Regions from separate parts of the Exiguobacterium sp. s194 genome, predicted to be linked through region 1. Evidence: riboswitches for the same ligand, from Rfam matches in the RefSeq annotation. Region 1 holds a riboswitch; each other region holds the start of a gene.
The links. A riboswitch is a leader RNA that binds a small molecule or an ion and turns the genes downstream of it on or off. The one in region 1 is predicted to bind S-adenosylmethionine.
Positions count from the first base shown of each region.

Region 2: linked by a shared signal. The riboswitch ahead of msrA (peptide-methionine (S)-S-oxide reductase MsrA) and the one ahead of metK (methionine adenosyltransferase) in region 1 are both predicted to bind S-adenosylmethionine.
Region 3: linked by a shared signal. The riboswitch ahead of KNP85_RS07880 (MetQ/NlpA family ABC transporter substrate-binding protein) and the one ahead of metK (methionine adenosyltransferase) in region 1 are both predicted to bind S-adenosylmethionine.
Region 4: linked by a shared signal. The riboswitch ahead of KNP85_RS06985 (2,3-diketo-5-methylthiopentyl-1-phosphate enolase) and the one ahead of metK (methionine adenosyltransferase) in region 1 are both predicted to bind S-adenosylmethionine.

Region 1 is NZ_JACSLT010000002.1:365,024-369,450, forward strand. Features, by position in the region: gene ytkD (RNA deprotection pyrophosphohydrolase) at 1-293, shown strand, start outside; gene KNP85_RS03755 (alpha/beta hydrolase family protein) at 274-1,029, shown strand; gene pckA (phosphoenolpyruvate carboxykinase (ATP)) at 1,064-2,635, opposite strand; SAM riboswitch class I at 2,951-3,070, shown strand; gene metK (methionine adenosyltransferase) at 3,203-4,411, shown strand.
Region 2 is NZ_JACSLT010000005.1:113,194-117,620, reverse strand. Features, by position in the region: gene rlmN (dual-specificity RNA methyltransferase RlmN) at 1-773, opposite strand, end outside; gene KNP85_RS07625 (amidase family protein) at 843-2,246, opposite strand; gene KNP85_RS07620 (hypothetical protein) at 2,358-2,519, shown strand; SAM riboswitch class I at 2,564-2,665, shown strand; gene msrA (peptide-methionine (S)-S-oxide reductase MsrA) at 2,730-3,242, shown strand; gene KNP85_RS07610 (GRP family sugar transporter) at 3,272-4,135, opposite strand; tRNA gene KNP85_RS07605 (tRNA-Ala) at 4,270-4,342, shown strand.
Region 3 is NZ_JACSLT010000005.1:162,131-166,557, forward strand. Features, by position in the region: gene KNP85_RS07870 (aminotransferase class I/II-fold pyridoxal phosphate-dependent enzyme) at 1-1,085, shown strand, start outside; gene KNP85_RS07875 (iron-containing alcohol dehydrogenase family protein) at 1,082-2,098, shown strand; SAM riboswitch class I at 2,139-2,243, shown strand; gene KNP85_RS07880 (MetQ/NlpA family ABC transporter substrate-binding protein) at 2,316-3,137, shown strand; gene KNP85_RS07885 (methionine ABC transporter ATP-binding protein) at 3,147-4,181, shown strand; gene KNP85_RS07890 (methionine ABC transporter permease) at 4,153-4,427, shown strand, end outside.
Region 4 is NZ_JACSLT010000004.1:262,564-266,990, reverse strand. Features, by position in the region: gene KNP85_RS06990 (2-hydroxy-3-keto-5-methylthiopentenyl-1-phosphate phosphatase) at 1-515, opposite strand, end outside; gene KNP85_RS06985 (2,3-diketo-5-methylthiopentyl-1-phosphate enolase) at 512-1,669, opposite strand; SAM riboswitch class I at 1,739-1,840, opposite strand; SAM riboswitch class I at 2,046-2,148, shown strand; gene mtnK (S-methyl-5-thioribose kinase) at 2,230-3,381, shown strand; gene mtnA (S-methyl-5-thioribose-1-phosphate isomerase) at 3,378-4,412, shown strand; gene KNP85_RS06970 (sugar ABC transporter substrate-binding protein) at 4,405-4,427, shown strand, end outside.

The DNA of each region.
Region 1 (4,427 bases):
AGGATGACGCCGCGATTCGGGAAGTGTATGAAGAGACGGGCGGTGTCGTGAAGACGCTCCATTATCTCGGCCAATATCGCGTGCTTGGGCGTGGCGACACGGTCATTAAAAATATTTATTTCGCCGAAATCGAACGTTTCGACGATCATCCGGCGGTCGACGAGACCGATGGGGCCGTCCTTATGAAGGAATTGCCGACGAATCTGCTCCGGAACAATCGGTACAGCTTCATGATGAAAGACCGGGTGCTCCCGGAAACGATGAAGGTGCTCTATGAAAAACAATTGGTTTGACAAGGTCGAGGTCCTGCCGCCGTACGCCGGTTATCCGGTCCATCGTGGCTGGTATGCGACGCGTGACGGTGAGGACGTCGTCGCCTATACGATCACACCGAAACGGCCGAACGGACATGTCCTGTTCTATCTGCGCGGCGGAACAGGACGCATCGGGGATGTGCGTTTGCCCCGGTTGATGCAGTTCGCTGCCAAAGGTTTTCACGTCGTGGCGCCCGTTTACCGGGGTAACCATGGCGGGAGCGGGAAAGAGGACTTCGGCGGCGCCGATCTAGAGGACGTCCTGTCTCTCTACGATCGTGTCCGTCGAACGGATACGTTCATTCATGCCCTTGGTTTCTCGCGCGGGGGCATGATGGCGTTGTCGCTCGCCGCGGAACGACCGCTCACGTCCGTCACGTCATGGGCGGGTGTGACCAATCTCGAGTGGACGTATGAAGAACAGCGTTCGATGCGGAAGATGTTGCGCCGTATGACCGGGGGCGACCCGGAAGCGGCCCGTGCCGCTTATGTTGAGCGCTCGCCGCTCTACAAGGAATGGGATGCACCGACGTTGTTGATTCACGGCACCGATGATGAACAAGTCCGCCTGCGCCATGCGACGGCGGTAGCGGAACGGATGGGGGAGCGGGCCGAACTTTGGGTCGTCCCGTTCGCCCATCAACTCCCGTTTTGGGAAAAATGGAAGACGACCGATGCGGCGATGGAATGGATGCTCGCCAACTCAAAAAAATGAGACGCTGCCGAATCGGCAATCGTCTCATTTTTCGTTATACGATGATTGGTCCGGCCGCAACGACCGCCTCACTCGCTTTCGTGAATCGTTTGAAATTGTCCTGGAACTTCCGGGCGAGCGCCGTTGCTTCGGCATCGTAGCGCGCTCCGTCTTTCCATGTGTCCCGCGGATTGAGCACGTCGCCTGGCACGCCGTCAATGTGGCGTGGAATCTCGACATTGAAAATGTCGTGGCGCGTCGTCTCGACGTCACGCAATTTGCCGTTGACCGCCGCGTTCACCATCGCCCGTGTATAGGCGAGCTTCATCCGTGATCCTTCTCCGTACGCGCCGCCGGTCCAACCCGTGTTGACGAGATAGACGTCGACGTCGTGCTTCTCAATCAGCGTACCGAGCATGTCCGCATAGCGCTCCGGTGCGAGCGGCAAGAACGGTGACCCGAAGCAGGTCGAGAACGTCGCCTGTGGTTCAGTGACGCCGCGCTCCGTGCCGGCGAGTTTTGACGTATACCCTGACAAGAAGTGGTACATCGCCTGCTCTTTCGTCAATTTGCTGATTGGAGGCAATACCCCGTATGCATCGGCCGTCAAGAAGACGATCGTGTTCGGATGACCGGCCCGTGACGGAAGCATCGCGTTATCGATGAATTGAATCGGATAGGCGGCCCGTGTGTTCTCGGTGAGCGAGATATTCTTATAATCCGGTGCCCGGTTCTCGTCTAAGACGACGTTCTCAATCAATGAGCCGAAACGGATGGCATCGTAGATTTCCGGCTCGTTCTCGCGCGACAAATTGATCGTCTTCGCGTAGCAACCGCCCTCGATATTGAAGACGCCGTCGGGTGACCAACCGTGCTCGTCATCCCCAATCAAATGGCGTTCCGGGTCGGCCGACAGTGTCGTCTTCCCAGTTCCCGATAGACCGAAGAAAAGGGCCGTCTCGCCGGCGTCCGATACGTTCGCCGAGCAGTGCATCGATAACACATGTTGTTCCGGCAACAAGAAGTTCATGACCGAGAAAATCGATTTTTTAATCTCACCGCCGTATTCTGTTCCCCCGATCAGAATGGTCCGCTTGGCGAATGAGACGAGAATGAACGTTTCGGAGTTCGTCCCGTCGATGAATGGATCGGCCTTATAACTCGGTGCATAGATGACCGTGAAGGGCTCGAAGGCACCTTTCGTCGGCCATTCACGCAAGAACAACTGTTTGGCGAACAAATTGTGCCACGCGTATTCCGTGATGGCACGGACCGGGAGCGTATAGTGCTCGTCTGCCCCCGCAGAAGCCTCGAGATAATAGAGCTTGTCTTTCGTTTCGAGGTGCGTCAACACTTTGTCGAGTAGCGCGGTGAACTTCTCTTCCGCGATCGGTTGGTTGACTGGACCCCAGTCTACTAAATGATTGCTGACTTCATCTTGCACGACGAATTTGTCTTTCGGTGACCGTCCTGTGAATTTCCCGGTACTGACCGATAAAGCCCCGTCTTTCGTCAGTACGCCTTCACCGTTGCGAATGGCTTCTTCCACCAGTTCTGGAACCGTCAAGTTCCGCATCATGTCGGCACCTTTAATTAATTCTTCGATTTTCAGGAGCGTTGTCGCCATCCTGAATCCCACCTTTCCCCTAAATAGATGTGGATGAAATCCGCATACTTCCGCGTTTAATCAGTATGACGTTTTTATTATATGTGACATACTAATCAAAAACAAGCATTTTTTACCCTTTAAAGTAAGCGCTTTCTTACATTGTCATTCTAACATATTCTGTACCAGGTCATAGTACAAAAACCAAAACGGACAAAAAAATGTTTGATATTTCACAAACATAACTATTTGACCGTTTGTGAAAAGTTTGACGAATTCGGTCGATACGCTTGACAGAACGGGGTGTCATTTATATGATGGTCTTCGTAACGGATACTCTTATTCTGAGCGGTGGAGGGAACAAGGCCCTACGAAGCCCAGCAACCGTCCGATTTTTCATTGTTATTCGGAAAAGGTGCTATCCTGAAGCGAAGCGTAAGCTTCGAACGATAAGAGGGTAAGGAAGAACGATTCAACCTTTCCCATTTGAACATGGCGAGAGGTTTTTTTCATTACCGTCCCAAAGCAACGCGTAAGGGGAACGAGTACCGTCCACACATCACCCTTTATTATAGGAGGTTTTTCGAAATGGCAAACTTGAACCGTCGACTTTTCACTTCGGAGTCCGTCACGGAAGGACATCCGGATAAAATTTGTGACCAAATCTCAGATGCGATTTTGGATGCAATTTTAGCTGAAGATCCAAACGCCCGCGTTGCGGCTGAGACGTCTGTCACAACAGGTCTCGTGCTCGTAGCAGGTGAAATCACAACATCAACTTACGTGGATATCCCGAAAGTTGTTCGTGAAACTGTTCGTGAGATCGGCTACACACGTGCGAAATATGGTTTCGATGCAGAGACTTGTGCTGTCCTCACATCGATCGATGAGCAATCGGTAGACATCGCGCAAGGTGTTGACCAAGCGCTCGAAGCTCGTGAAGGACAAATGACTGAAGAAGAAATCGATGCGATCGGTGCTGGTGACCAAGGTCTCATGTTCGGTTACGCAACAAAAGAGACGCCGGAACTCATGCCGCTCCCGATTTCACTCGCTCACAAATTGTCACGTCGTTTGGCAGAAGTTCGTAAGAACGGCACGCTCGCTTACCTTCGCCCAGACGGTAAGACACAAGTGACAGTCGAATACGACGAAGCGAACAACCCAGTTCGCATCGACACAATCGTCATCTCGACACAACACGCGGAAGACATCACGCTCGAGCAAATCCAAGCTGATTTGAAAGAGCACGTCATCGATGCAGTCATCCCGGCTGAACTCATCGACGCGGACACGAAATACTTCATCAACCCGACTGGCCGCTTCGTAATCGGTGGACCACAAGGGGATGCAGGCCTCACAGGACGCAAAATCATCGTCGATACGTACGGTGGATACGCTCGTCACGGCGGCGGCGCGTTCTCAGGTAAAGATCCTACCAAAGTTGACCGTTCAGCAGCGTATGCAGCTCGTTACGTGGCGAAAAACCTCGTTGCAGCGGGACTTGCTGACAAAGCAGAAGTTCAACTTGCTTACGCAATCGGTGTTGCTCACCCGGTATCGATCGCGGTTGATACGTTCGGCACAGGCAAATTGAGCGAGACTGAGCTCGTCGAACTCATTCGTGAGAACTTCGACCTCCGTCCGGCCGGCATCATCAAGATGCTCGACCTTCGTCGCCCAATCTACAAGCAGACAGCAGCTTACGGCCACTTTGGTCGTACAGACGTTGAACTCCCATGGGAGCAAACGGACAAAGCGGCAGTGCTCGAAGAAGGCGCGAAACGTTTCGCATAAGCATAGAAAAACGACC
Region 2 (4,427 bases), on a different contig from region 1:
AACGTGATGCGTTTGTTCGTCTTCTCGACGTAATAACGGATGGCCGGCATGAGCTTGTCGAGCGGGAACGCCCGGTTGATTTTCATGATTTGCGTCCGCAACGCATCGTTCGGGGCGTGGAGTGACAGCGCCAAATTGATGCGAAGATCGAGGTCCGCGAATTTGTAAATCTTGTCGGCGAGACCGCTCGTCGACACGTTGATTTTACGCGGTGCGATGGCGAGTCCGCGTTCGTCTTTGACGACACGGAGGAAATCGACCAAGTTATCGAAGTTATCGAACGGTTCCCCGATTCCCATGACGACGATATGACTGACGCGGGCACCTTCCCCGACCTCGTCCAAATAATGTTGCACGGTCATGATCTGTTCGACGACTTCGCCGGCCGTCAAATCGCGCGTCTTCTTCAAGAGACCGCTCGCACAGAAGCTACAGCCGATGTTGCAGCCGACTTGCGTCGTCACACAGACCGAACGTCCGTATTTGTGACGCATGAGCACCGTCTCGATATAGTGTCCGTCATGCAGTTTAAGTAAAAATTTGACCGTCCCGTCGCCCGCTTCTTGTTTGACGAACAGGTCTTGCGTCGAGATGACGTATTCGGCGGCGAGCGCCTCACGTACCTCGGCCCGTACCGAGATGTCCTCGATGTGCTTGACTCGGTCGATATAGAGCGAGTCCCAGATTTGTCTAGCGTGGAAGGCGCTGTATCCCCAAGAGACGCACGCTTCCGTCAGCTGATCGAATGTCAGCCCGTATATAGATGGTTTCATTGCTATCTGTCCTTTCTTCAATCCACATACGTACCATTGTAGCGGACGTGGACGACCGGTGCAACGTTCTTATAACGGTGGGACGGGACGTGTCACGTGACGCTCGAACGCATAGGCGAGACGAATCAAGTCGCGTTCGGCATAGCTCGTCCCGGTGAATGATAGACCGAACGGGGCCCCGCTCGCCTTCAAGCGATACGGGATCGTGACGGTCGGATGGCCGGCTTTCGCCGCCATGTCATAATTGTGGTCATGCGGCAAGACGAGCGCATGAAGTTCCTGCTCGGCCAACAATCGGTCGATGCCGTCCGTCTTGGCGTGATAGACGTCGTCGAGGCGGCGCATCAAATAGGCGTCCTCAATCAAGCGACCCGATTGTTCGTTCGCTTTCTCGAACGTCTTCTGTCCGTGCGGAATCGTCTCCGGATGACTGTTGTTCCAATTAATCAAATCCGACAACGTCTCATACGGGAGCTTCGTCGAGGCGAGATACGCCTCGATTCCGAGCTTGAACTCATGATACAGGATATCCCCTTGGTCGAGCCCTGCTTTCGACGGCAGTTCGACGGTGACGACCTCGATGCCGCTCTGTTTCAGCAATGCGATTGCTTCGTCGTAGAGCACCTGCTCTTCTTCCGACAAATCGGTCTTGACGACGCCGACACGCATCCCGACTGCTTGCCGCTCATCGAGACAAGTCCGGTAAGGCGGACCGGCCGGAAGATGCGCCGTCGCTGGGTCAGCGGGATCTTCCCCGACCATCGCCTCAAGGGCGAGCACCGCATCCCGGAGTGTCCGTGCCATCGGGCCGGCCGTGTCTTGCGACCGGGAGATCGGGATGATGCCGCTGCGGCTAATCAACCCGACGGTCGGTTTGATACCAACGATTCCGTTATGGACGCTCGGGTGGATAATCGAGCCGCTCGTCTCGCTGCCGACGGCGAGCAACGTCAAGTTGGCCGCGACCGCTGACGCCGAACCTGAACTCGACCCTCCGACATCGAGCTTGTCCCCATATGGATTGAGCGTCTGGCCACCGACCCCACTCCAGCCGTTCGGCATGCCCTCGGTCAAAAAGTTGGCCCATTCGGACAAGTTCGCTTTCCCGAGGATGATGGCCCCGCTCGCGCGCAGGCTTTGGACGAGATGGGCGTCCCGGCCGGCGAAGTGATGCGCGAGGGCGACGGCCCCGGCCGTCGTCTTCATCAATCCGGCCGTCTCGACATTGTCTTTAATCAACACCGGGATGCCGAGCAACGGCAAGCGGTCACCTCGTCGAAACGCCCGGTCGGCCGCCTCGGCCTCGAACAAGGCGTCCGGGTTCACTTGAATGACCGCTCTCAGCTTATCGTTCAACTGGGCGATTCGAGTCAAATAATAGGCCGTCACGTCACGCGCCGTGAACGTTCCTTCTTTATATCCGCGATGGGCGGTCTCGATATCGAGTTCGAAACATGTGTTTGGTTCAGTCATATAGATTCCTCCTTTGGTCACTCGATGGTATTCGCTATCGCCACATGATTTCCTGTTTTCGTTCGCCAACGAATATGTAACTTGGTACACTGAAAGAAAAGGGAGGTTACTATGAACCGTTCGTACGTTCTCGTCTTATTGTCCGTCTTTGCCTTGTTCTTCTTACAGCTATATGCCGGGGACGCTCCGTATACGCTACCGCTCTCCATCGTCCTCGTCATCTTGATTCTCGGCGCCACCTTGGTCCAACTTCGACGCAAACCAAACCGTTGACGCCGCTTCAAATCTGATGGTATGATGCTCTCACCAACTACATATCGATATCTCGAGTGAACGAGAGACCTGGCTCTATGACTTCACAGCAACCTGCTTCGGCAAGGTGCTACTTCCAGCAAGGCAGTTTGCCTTGGCCGATATGACAGAGCGCTCATGTCGATGACATGGGCGCTTTTTTTTGGAAATGAACATGAGGGGGACTTATTAATGGAAAAAGCAACATTCGCAGGCGGCTGTTTTTGGTGCATGGTGACGCCGTTCGAGGAACAACCTGGCATCGAGTCAATCGTATCCGGTTATACGGGAGGTCACGTCAATGACCCGACGTATGAACAAGTGAAGACAGGGACGACGGGACACTATGAGGTCGTCGAGATCACGTTCGACCCGACGCTGTTCGCTTATGAACGACTGCTCGAACTATATTGGATTCAGACCGACCCGACCGATGACGGCGGCCAGTTCCAAGACCGCGGCAGCCAATATGCGCCGGCCATCTTCTATCATACGGAAGACCAACGCGTGAAAGCAGAACAGAGTCGCGACGCGCTCGCGGCGAGCGGACGCTTCAAACAGCCGATTGTCACGAAGATTCTACCGGCCGACACGTTCTATCCGGCCGAGGAATATCATCAAGACTTCCATAAAAAAAATCCGGCCCACTATAAAGAGGACCGGAAGAAATCTGGGCGCGACGCATTCATCGAGCAAGCCTGGTAAACAAAAGACGGGTCGTCTGACCCGTCTTTTTAGCTCTTGGCAATCCCGAGCATGAATCCGGCCACGACGATGAGCCCGATTCCCATAAAGACGAAGACCCGTTCTTTCGTCGTCTTCTCTTCTTTCAATAGATAAATCCCGCCGAGCGTCGCCACGACGACGTTCAATTGGGACAAGGCGAATGACGTCGCGATGCCGACCTCACCGCTTGACACGAACAGCCCGAAGTTCCCGATCCCCCAAGCGAGACCGGCCAAAATGTTTTTGAACGTCTTCGGGTCGAACTTCTTCACATCTTTCTCACGCAGGCTGAACAAGAGCGCCGCGACGAACATCCCGACCGACTGCGGCAAGATGGCCGTGATGCCGTCGACCTCGAAATAGTTCGTCAAGACGGCATACGTCACATAACCGATACTCGACACGAGCAGGACGAGCAAACCTTTCTTCAAGGCGCCGCTGCTATCGCCATCTTTTTGTTGTTGGTATGACGTCAGTGCCGCCCCGATGATAATCAACACGAGCGCAGAAAAGCCGAGCCACAACTCGGTCGTCGTCTTCCAATCGCCGAGCACGATGACCCCGAACAACGACGTCCCGACGAGTTGCATCCCGGTGCTGATCGGCATCGCTTTCGATACACTTAAAATTTGGAACGACTGGAACTGTAAATATTGCCCGAGTGCCCAGAACACACCAGATATGAAGCCGGTCACGATTGCGAGCGTCGTGAACTCCGGATTGAAGACGAGTGCGATGATGACCGCCATCACCATCGCCCCAATCGTCGTCCCGATTAACTGTTGAATCGGCTTGCCGCCGACTTTCGAGACGATGAGTGGGATACTCCCCCACATCAAGGCAGGTAAGAGTGCGAGTAAAATCATTTCCATAGATAACACCTGCTTTCGTAGAATAACATTACCCATGATTTTCCCACGTTTACGCCCGATTAAACTTTGTTCAAAAAAATTTAAAAATACCCATTGCCAAATGTTTTACTAGGATGATATAATAATTTTCGAACGGGGCATTAGCTCAGCTGGGAGAGCGCCACGCTGGCAGCGTGGAGGTCAGCGGTTCGAGCCCGCTATGCTCCATTATGGAAGTCACCACTCATTTGAGGGGTGACTTTTTTGCGTCTCCGCCCGGTTTAAGTCACCTGGTAGCGGGTAATGATTGTAA
Region 3 (4,427 bases), on a different contig from region 1:
GCCGCGACATCATCCGACTCGGACAAGGGACGCCTGACCTGCCGACGCCTGAGCCGATCTGTGACGCGCTTCAGACGGCGCTCCTCGACGCCTCGACCCATCAATACGGTCCGTTCCGCGGTCAGGCCCGCCTGAAGCAAGCAGTGGCGACGTTCTATTTGAATGAGTATGGAGTCGAACTTGATCCCGAGACAGAAGTAGCGATTCTCATCGGCTCAAAATCTGGTCTCATCACGTTGCCGCAATGCGTACTCGAACCTGGCGACGGGATTTTGCTACCGAATCCCGGCTATCCTGATTACATCTCGGGGGCACGCCTCGCCGGTGCCGTCGTCCGTGACCTCGTCCTCCGGGAAGAGAACGGCTTCTTGCCGGACTATGAGACGCTCGATACGCAAGAGGCAAGACTCATGTATTTGAACTACCCGAGCAATCCGACCGGAGCCGTCGCCTCACCCGCTTTCTTTGACGATACCGTCCGTTTCGCCCGGGAGCGGGACTTGATGGTCGTCCACGATTTCGCATACGGCAGCATCGGATTCGATGGCCATGTCCCGCCTAGCTTTCTGCAGGCGGAAGGGGCGAAAGAAGTCGGCATCGAGGTATATACGATGTCGAAAGCGTTCAACATGTCCGGTTGGCGCGTCGCCTTTGCTGTCGGGAACGCGGACATCATCGAGGCGATCAACACGTATCAGGACCACGTCCACGTCAGCGTGTTCTCGGCCATCCAGGCGGCGGCTGTCGCTGCGCTCGAGGCGCCCCGTACCATTCGCGATGACTTGGCACGACTGTACGAGGCACGGCGTGATCGCCTGATCGACGGGTTGAACCGAGCCGGCTGGGCCGTCGAACCGCCGGAAGGCTCGTTCTTCGTCTGGGCGAAAGTGCCTGAGGGTGATGCCAAGTCGTTCTCGCGGAAACTGCTGCATGAAGCTGGTGTCGCCGTCACCCCGGGCTATTTCTTCGGTTCGGAAGGGAACGGATACGTCCGCTTCGGTCTCGTCTCACCGGAACCGAAGATTGACGAGGCCGTCGAACGAATCGAGCGGTTGTTTGCCGCCTATGAGGAGGTGCGGGCATGATTCGTCAGGCCGTCCTTGAATATGACCACGCCGATGACGCGCTCGACCGTCTTGATGACTTAGTCGACGGCCGCCGTGCCCACGTCCTGCACGGTCAGAACGGGTATGACGTCGTCCGAGCCATCTTTCCGGCCATCGCGGACTATCCGGCAACAAGGTTCAGCGGGGAGTGCACGGACTCGGAAGTCGAACGGCTCAAACCGTTTGACGCCGACGTGTTAATCGCCGTCGGAGGCGGCAAGCTCGTCGATACGGCCAAACTCGTCGCCTATCAACGGAACGTCCCGCTCATCGTCGTCCCAACGCTCGCCTCGAACTGTGCGGCGTTCACACCGCTCAGCGTCGTCTATCAGGAGGACGGGAGCTACGACCGCTACGACATGTTCCGCGTCGTCATCGAACGGGTCATCGTTGACTCACGGGTCATCTCGCGCTCACCATATGAATACTTTCGGGCAGGTGTCATCGACACGGTCGCGAAGTTTTACGAGGCCCGTTATTTGAGTGGTGACAGCTCAGCTGACGCCGGCGTCAACACCGGACTCGTCTTGGCCGAGCAGTGCGGGCGTCTCGTCGAACTTGAATTGAGCGAGCACGCTTTTGAGTCGTATAGTGACGACGTCCGCTTCGCGGTCGATCACGTGCTCGCCATCGGCGGCGCCGTCGGTGGATTTGGTGACGCCGGGACACGCGTCGCCGTGGGCCATGCGGTCCATAATGCGCTCAGCCGCTTCGAGTCGACCCACTCATTCTTGCACGGAGACAAGGTCGGCTTCGGCCTGATCGTCCAAGAGCGGTTGCGGCGCTCGGCCGATGCCCCTTATTTGGAGGCTTGGTTGAAACGGTTCGGTGCCCCGACGACGCTCGAGACGCTCGGGGTCGAGTCGAGCGACATCCCGGTACTGGTCGACTCCGTCATGACGGAGACCGAGCTGCAACAGTTGCCGGAACCGCTCGATAAAGACTTTTTGAAAATAGTTTTTGAAAATTTACAATTATCTATTTACAATTAAAAGAATTAAAAGTAAGATGATAACAACTTAATAGACCGATTGCTTATCAAGAGTGGTGGAGGGACTGGCCCTGTGAAACCCGGCAACCAGATCGTAATGATCATGGTGCTAATTCCAACAGACGAAATCGTCTGGGAGATGAGCGTGTCCGACTTTGACTTGTCGTGCCCGCCACTCTGAATGAGTAGCGGGCTTTCATTTTGGAGGAGGAAAACAAATGAACATCAAACAGAAAACAGTACTTGCAGGAACATCACTACTCGCCGCCATCGCGCTCTCAGCATGCGGACAATCGGACGCGAGCGAAGCGCTCAGCACGGAGTCGCTCACGATTGGCGTCACGGGCGGGCCGCACCAACAGATCGCCGAGAAAGTGAAAGAACTCGCGGCCGAAGACGGCCTCGAACTCGATATCAAAGTGTTCAACGACTATAATACGCCGAACACGGCGCTCGCCGAGGGTAGCCTCGACGTGAACAGTTATCAGACGCTCTCATTCCTAGAACTGCAAAAGTCCGATAAAGGCTATAAAATCGACGACGTGTTCAAGACCGTCGCTTTCCCGATGGGTCTCTACTCAGAGAAGTTGACCGACATCGAAGATTTGAAAGAAGGGGACAAGGTCGCCGTCCCTAACGACCCGGCGAACGAATTGCGGGCGCTCCGTCTCTATGAGACAGCGGGTCTCATCACGCTAAAAGAAGGTTTGACGGACAAGGCGACGAAACGCGACATCGCCGAGAACCCGCTCAACCTTGAATTCATCGAGCTCGAGGCGTCACAGCTCCCGACCCAGCTCCCGGAAGTCGCTCTCGCGGCCATCAACACGAACTTTGCGATGGGTGCCGGCCTGTCCATCAACGAGGACGCGTTGTTCCACGAGGACACGGTCGACAACCCGTATCCGAACTACGTCGTCGTCCGCACCGACAACAAGGATGATGAAGTCGTCGAGACGCTCAAATCGTACTACCATTCGGACGAGGTCCGGACGTTCATCGAAGAGACGTTCGACGGCTCAATCGTCCCGGCGTTTTAAGGAGGGCCTATGATCGCACTTCGAAACATCACCAAGACGTTCACCGTGAACAAAGGTGCCGTCACCGCACTCGACGACGTCTCGCTCACAATCGAGAAAGGCGAGATTTTCGGCATCATCGGCCGAAGCGGTGCCGGCAAGAGCACGCTCATCCGCATGATCAATCTGCTCGAACGCCCGACGTCGGGTCAAGTCGAGATCGAGGGACAGGACATCACGAAGCTCGACAAGCGCGGGCTCTCGAAGTTGCGCCATCGCATCGGGATGATCTTCCAACATTACAACCTGCTCAAGACGGCGACCGTCGAAGAGAACGTCGCCATCCCGCTCCGTCTCGAAGGGCTCGATAAGCGCACAATCCGTGAACGCGTCGACAAATATCTCGATATTGTCGGATTGACCGACCATCGGAGCCATTATCCGGAGCAACTGTCGGGTGGACAGAAGCAACGTGTCGCCATCGCCCGTGCCCTCGCGCACGAGCCGGACATCCTGCTCAGCGACGAGGCGACGAGCGCGCTCGACCCAGAGACGACCGAGTCGATTCTCGACCTGTTGCTCGACATCAACCGCGAGCTCGGGCTGACGATTTTCTTGATCACCCACGAGATGGAAGTCATCGAGCGCATCTGCGACCGGGTCGCCGTCATCGAGGCCGGCCGGATCATCGAAGAAGGCGACGTGCTCGAGGTGTTCTCGGACCCACAGCATGCGACGACGCGCAAGTTCTTGAAAACGAACCTCGATGTCCCGAAAGAGGTCGTCGACGAATTGAGCACGCACGGGACGCTCGTCAACTTGTCGTTCATCGGCCATCAAAGTGAACAGGCCGTGCTCGCCCAGTTGACGAAACGGTTCGGTTTGCTGCCGAACATCATCGGGGGCGGTATCAAAAAGTTGAAAGGCGGTCTCGTCGGCAATCTGCTCGTCCATTTGGACGGCGATGAGGGCCAGACCGACCAAGCCGTCCGTTTCTTAGAGGCGAGCGGTGTGAAAGTGAAGGAGGTGACGAACCATGCTTCAGTTTTGGGAAAATTGGGGTGACTTGATTTGGACGGGGACGATCCAGACGCTCACGATGACCGGCATCGCGCTCGTCATCTCGACGTTGATCGGACTGCCGCTCGGGACGCTCCTCGTCTTGACGCGACCGAACGGCCGGCTCGCCAACCGTTATTTCTACGGGATCTTGTCGAGCGTCATCAACGTCGTCCGTTCGATCCCATTCATCATTCTCTTGTTCTTCATCCTCCCGTTCACCCGCTTCATCATGGGAACGACGATCGGCGT
Region 4 (4,427 bases), on a different contig from region 1:
AAGTCGGTCACTGAGTCGCCGATGACGATCAAGCGGTCGGCGGGATTGACGATGCGACGAGCGAGCGTCGGCTTGCAACAGCCGCAATCGTTCGTACATTGTTCATCGCAAGCGTGTGGCCAAGCGACGGTGACCGTCTCAGCGGAGAAGTCGGCGACGTTGCAGTAGATATGCTCGGGGGCGACATGCCCGTCCAAGACCGGCTGCACGAAGAAGTCCATCCCGCCGCTGACGACGTCAAACTTCCAGCCATGGGCCCGAACTTCTTCTAAAAATGCCGGGAACCCTTGGCGGAGCGTGATGCGCTCCAACAAATAATCACGGTAGGCCGGGGCATCTGCGCTCGGCAATAGTTGAAACAGTTGACCGACACCGGAGCGAATCGAAATCCGTTGCTCGAGGACCGCATCTTTCAACTCGACCCAAGCCGGCGGGGCGAACGCCTTCATCAACGCGATAATATTGTCTTCCGCCGTGATCGTCCCGTCGAAGTCGCAGAGGATATGGACCGTCATCGTGACGCCCACGCCTTCAACGCGGTATCGAGCTCGTCCGTCTGTCCTTCGGTTTGGCCGAGAACGTGAGCGATCGCTTGTCGGAAAGCACGAGCCCCGGCGGCTGCGCCGTCCGGGTGTCCGTGAATGCCACCGCCGGCGTTGATGACGACATCCGTCCCGAAATCACGAATGATATCGGCGACGAGTCCTGGATGAATCCCGGCTGACGGGACCGGTAAAATCGGTTTCGACCAATGCGGTTCGGCGCTCTGGTCACGAATCGTGAACGCCTCGTCACGCGGTGTCGCGAGGGAGCCGTACGGAGACGGGAAGAGCGTTAAATCGGCCCCGGCGAGGCGTGGGAGTTTACCGAGTAAGAGCGAATGACTGATTGATCCGGTCAAGGCGCCGGCAAAGGCCGGATGTGCCAAGATGGGGACGCGTATGTCTGAATCGTTCGCAAGTTCGCGCAGTGCGTCGAGACCGTACGTATAGACGTTGAACAGGAGCGCTGTCGCACCTGCCTCGATAAGACGGAGCGCCTGGTCACGTAGACCGAACACGGGGCCGCTCAGCGTGATGGCGTAGAGGACACGTTTCCCGGTCGCCTCGAAGTGGGCTTGAATGACGTCCGCTCCGATCCGGGCCCGTTCGAGCGATGGGGTGAGCGGGTTGTCGTATAAAATCTCGTCGTCTTTGACGATATCGATGCCTCCGGCGAACTGATCGCGGAGTTGCTGCTCGAGAAACGCGAGGTCACGGCCGATGACACCTTTGAAGATGCTCATGACGAGCGGGCGATCATGAACACCGAGTAACTCGCGAATTCCAGTGACCCCGAACTTGGCGCCTTTGAAATGAGGGGCGAGCGTCTCGGGCAACGTCAAATCGATTAACCGAATCGAATCGTCGAGGGACAGTTTCCCGAACGTCGTCGTCAAGATGGATGAAAAGTCAGGGCTGACATTATGTAACGGGTAGCGGATTGTGAAGCGGCTCGTCGTATCCGTATGTGTGGTCGACACGACCTCACCCCGGTACGCCTGTAACTGCTCTTGCTCTAAGTGAGGCAGCTCCGTCCAAGTACCGACCGTCAGCTCGAGGGCGATTTTGTCGGCGACGGTCGCGACCGCGTCCGTTCGTTTGATTTCATATGTGGCAGTGATACTCATATGGTTCCTCCTTCCAGGCAAACAAAAAATGACCCCATGCCGAGGCAAGAGGTCATCATAAAAAATGAACTCTTATCTCTCAGCTTTCGCTGCAAGAATTAGCACCGTGCCATCTCTGGTCGGTTGCTGCGACATCATCGGGCTCGTCCCTCCGTCTGCTCTTGATAAGAATGTGATTTGAAGTTGTGAAATTTAATTGAATTTTTGCACAGAATCATCACGTCGTCAATTCCTTTTTTTCCAAAAAAAATATTTTGGGAAGTTGTTTCCATATATGCACAAAAAAAGACGGAGTTGCGTCGAGAAAATGACGTTGACAATCGTGACGTCGAGTCCGTAATATTCATCACATAAGTTCACCGAATCGAATAACACACTCTTATCGCGAGTTGGCAGAGGGAATTGGCCCGATGACGCCGCAGCAACCGACCACTAGGCACGGTGCTACATCCACCAGACGAATGTCTGACAGATGAGAGGAACAACCATTTTGGCTGTGCCTCTTTCTCGCGGAGAAAGGGGCTTTTTTTGTGGGCAACGTACAGGAAGGGGAAAACATCATGTCATATCAACCATTTACAGAACAGACCGTCGTCGAGCACGTCCGTCAATTAGGATACTTGCAAGAAGGAATCGCCGAGTGCGAGGAGATCGGGGACGGCAACTTGAATCTCGTGTTTCGGATTCGCCAAGGCGAACAGCGCCTGATCGTCAAACAAGCGCTCCCATACGCCAAAGTCGTCGGTGAGAGCTGGCCGCTCACGCTCGAGCGGGCATGGATTGAACAGTTGGCACTCCGTGAGTTTGCGACTGTCGCGCCTCGGTTCGTCCCGGCTGTCCTTGGCAGCGACCGGACACTCGCTTACACGATTATAGAAGATCTATCTGATTATGAGATTGTCCGCACCGGCTATTTGAACGGGGAGAGCTACCCGGAACTCGCCCGTCATGTCGGTGAATTTTTGGGCGAGACGCTGTTTGCGACGTCGGATTACGCAGCTGGACCGATCGCGAAGAAGCGGATTGAACGTGACTATTACAACCCGGAACTGTGTGACATCACCGAGAAGCTCATCTTCACCGATCCGTTCAAAGACGCGGAGTCGAACAACATCGAGACGGCGCTGCGAGCAGATGTCGAACGCCTTTGGCAAGACCAGGCGCTCAAGATCGAGGTGACGAAATTGAAAGTCGGGTTTGTCACGAAACATGAGGCACTCCTGCATGGAGACTTACATACGGGCAGCATCTTCGCGACTCAACAAGAGACGAAAATCATCGATCCAGAGTTCGCATTTTACGGACCGTTCGGCTTCGACCTCGGCCAAATCATCGCCCATTTGACGCTGTCGACGTTCTATGACCCGCTCAAACGCTTCGAGCGTTTCACGGACGTCTTGACGGTGTGGGAGACGTTCGAGAAGACGTTTCGGGCTAATTTTGAGCGCGCCGTCGAGCCATTCAATACGGATGGTTTCGTCGACGAGTTGTTGCGGACGGTCTTCAGCGACACGATCGGCTACGCCGGTTGCGAACTCATTCGCCGTGCCGTCGGACTGGCCGGTGTCGCCGATCTCGAGACATTGCCGGAAGCGACGCGGCTCGAACGAAAACGTGACGCGCTCGCCCTCGGGACGGCGCTCATTAAAGAACGACACAGCGTCGAATCGATTGACGACTTGGTGACACTCCTGTCGGGGGTGCGCGTATGACGGTCCAAAACATCCGTTTCCATTCACAGACAGACGAACTCATCGTATTGGACCAGACGTTGTTGCCGCATGAAGAGCGTTACGTGACAATCGAGACGCTTGAACAGGCCGAACATGCCATCGAGACGCTCCAAGTCCGCGGCGCACCGGCCATCGCTTACTTCGGGGCGTTCGTCCTCGCCAAAGAAGCGGGACGGTTAGTCGATGACCCGGACTTCACGCGTCGGCTCGACCTCGTCGGACGCCGCTTGATTGCGACCCGGCCGACAGCGGTCAATCTGCAAAACGTGATTGAATCGCTCCTTGATTTAAATGTCGGGGATGATTTTGAGGCGATTGCCGAGGAAATCAAACGCCGCGCCATCGCTTTGTACGACCGGGACGTCGATACGTACCGGGCCATCGGCGAGCATGCACTGACGGTGTTGCCGGCCGGGGGGAACGTATTGACGATTTGCAACGCCGGTGCCATCGCGACATCGCGTTACGGCACGGCGCTCGCACCGTTTTACGTCGGAAAAGAACGTGGCGTATCCTTCAACGTCTTCGCCTGTGAGACGCGACCGCTCCTGCAAGGGGCACGCCTCACCGTCTGGGAGCTCGATCGGGCCGATATCGACGTGACGCTCATCACGGACAATATGGCGGCTTGGACGATTCAGTCAAAACGAGTCGACGCCATCATCGTCGGAGCCGACCGTATCACACGGACGGGTCACGTCGCCAATAAAATCGGGACGTTGCAGCTCGCCGTCCTCGCCAAACATTACGGCATTCCGTTCTATGTCGCGGCGCCGCATTCGACGTTCGATTTGACGGCGGATGACACGATTGAAATCGAGGAGCGGAATCCGTCAGAAGTGACACATATCGGCGGTCAACCGACGGCGCCTGTCGGTATCACCGTCTTCAATCCGGCGTTCGACGTCACGACGCCCGACCTCATCACCGGACTCATCACCGAGGCGGGGGTGTTCGGACCGACAGAAGCCACCATCACACATCATGTAGGGGGAACGATTCATGTCTAAAAAACTATTGATTTT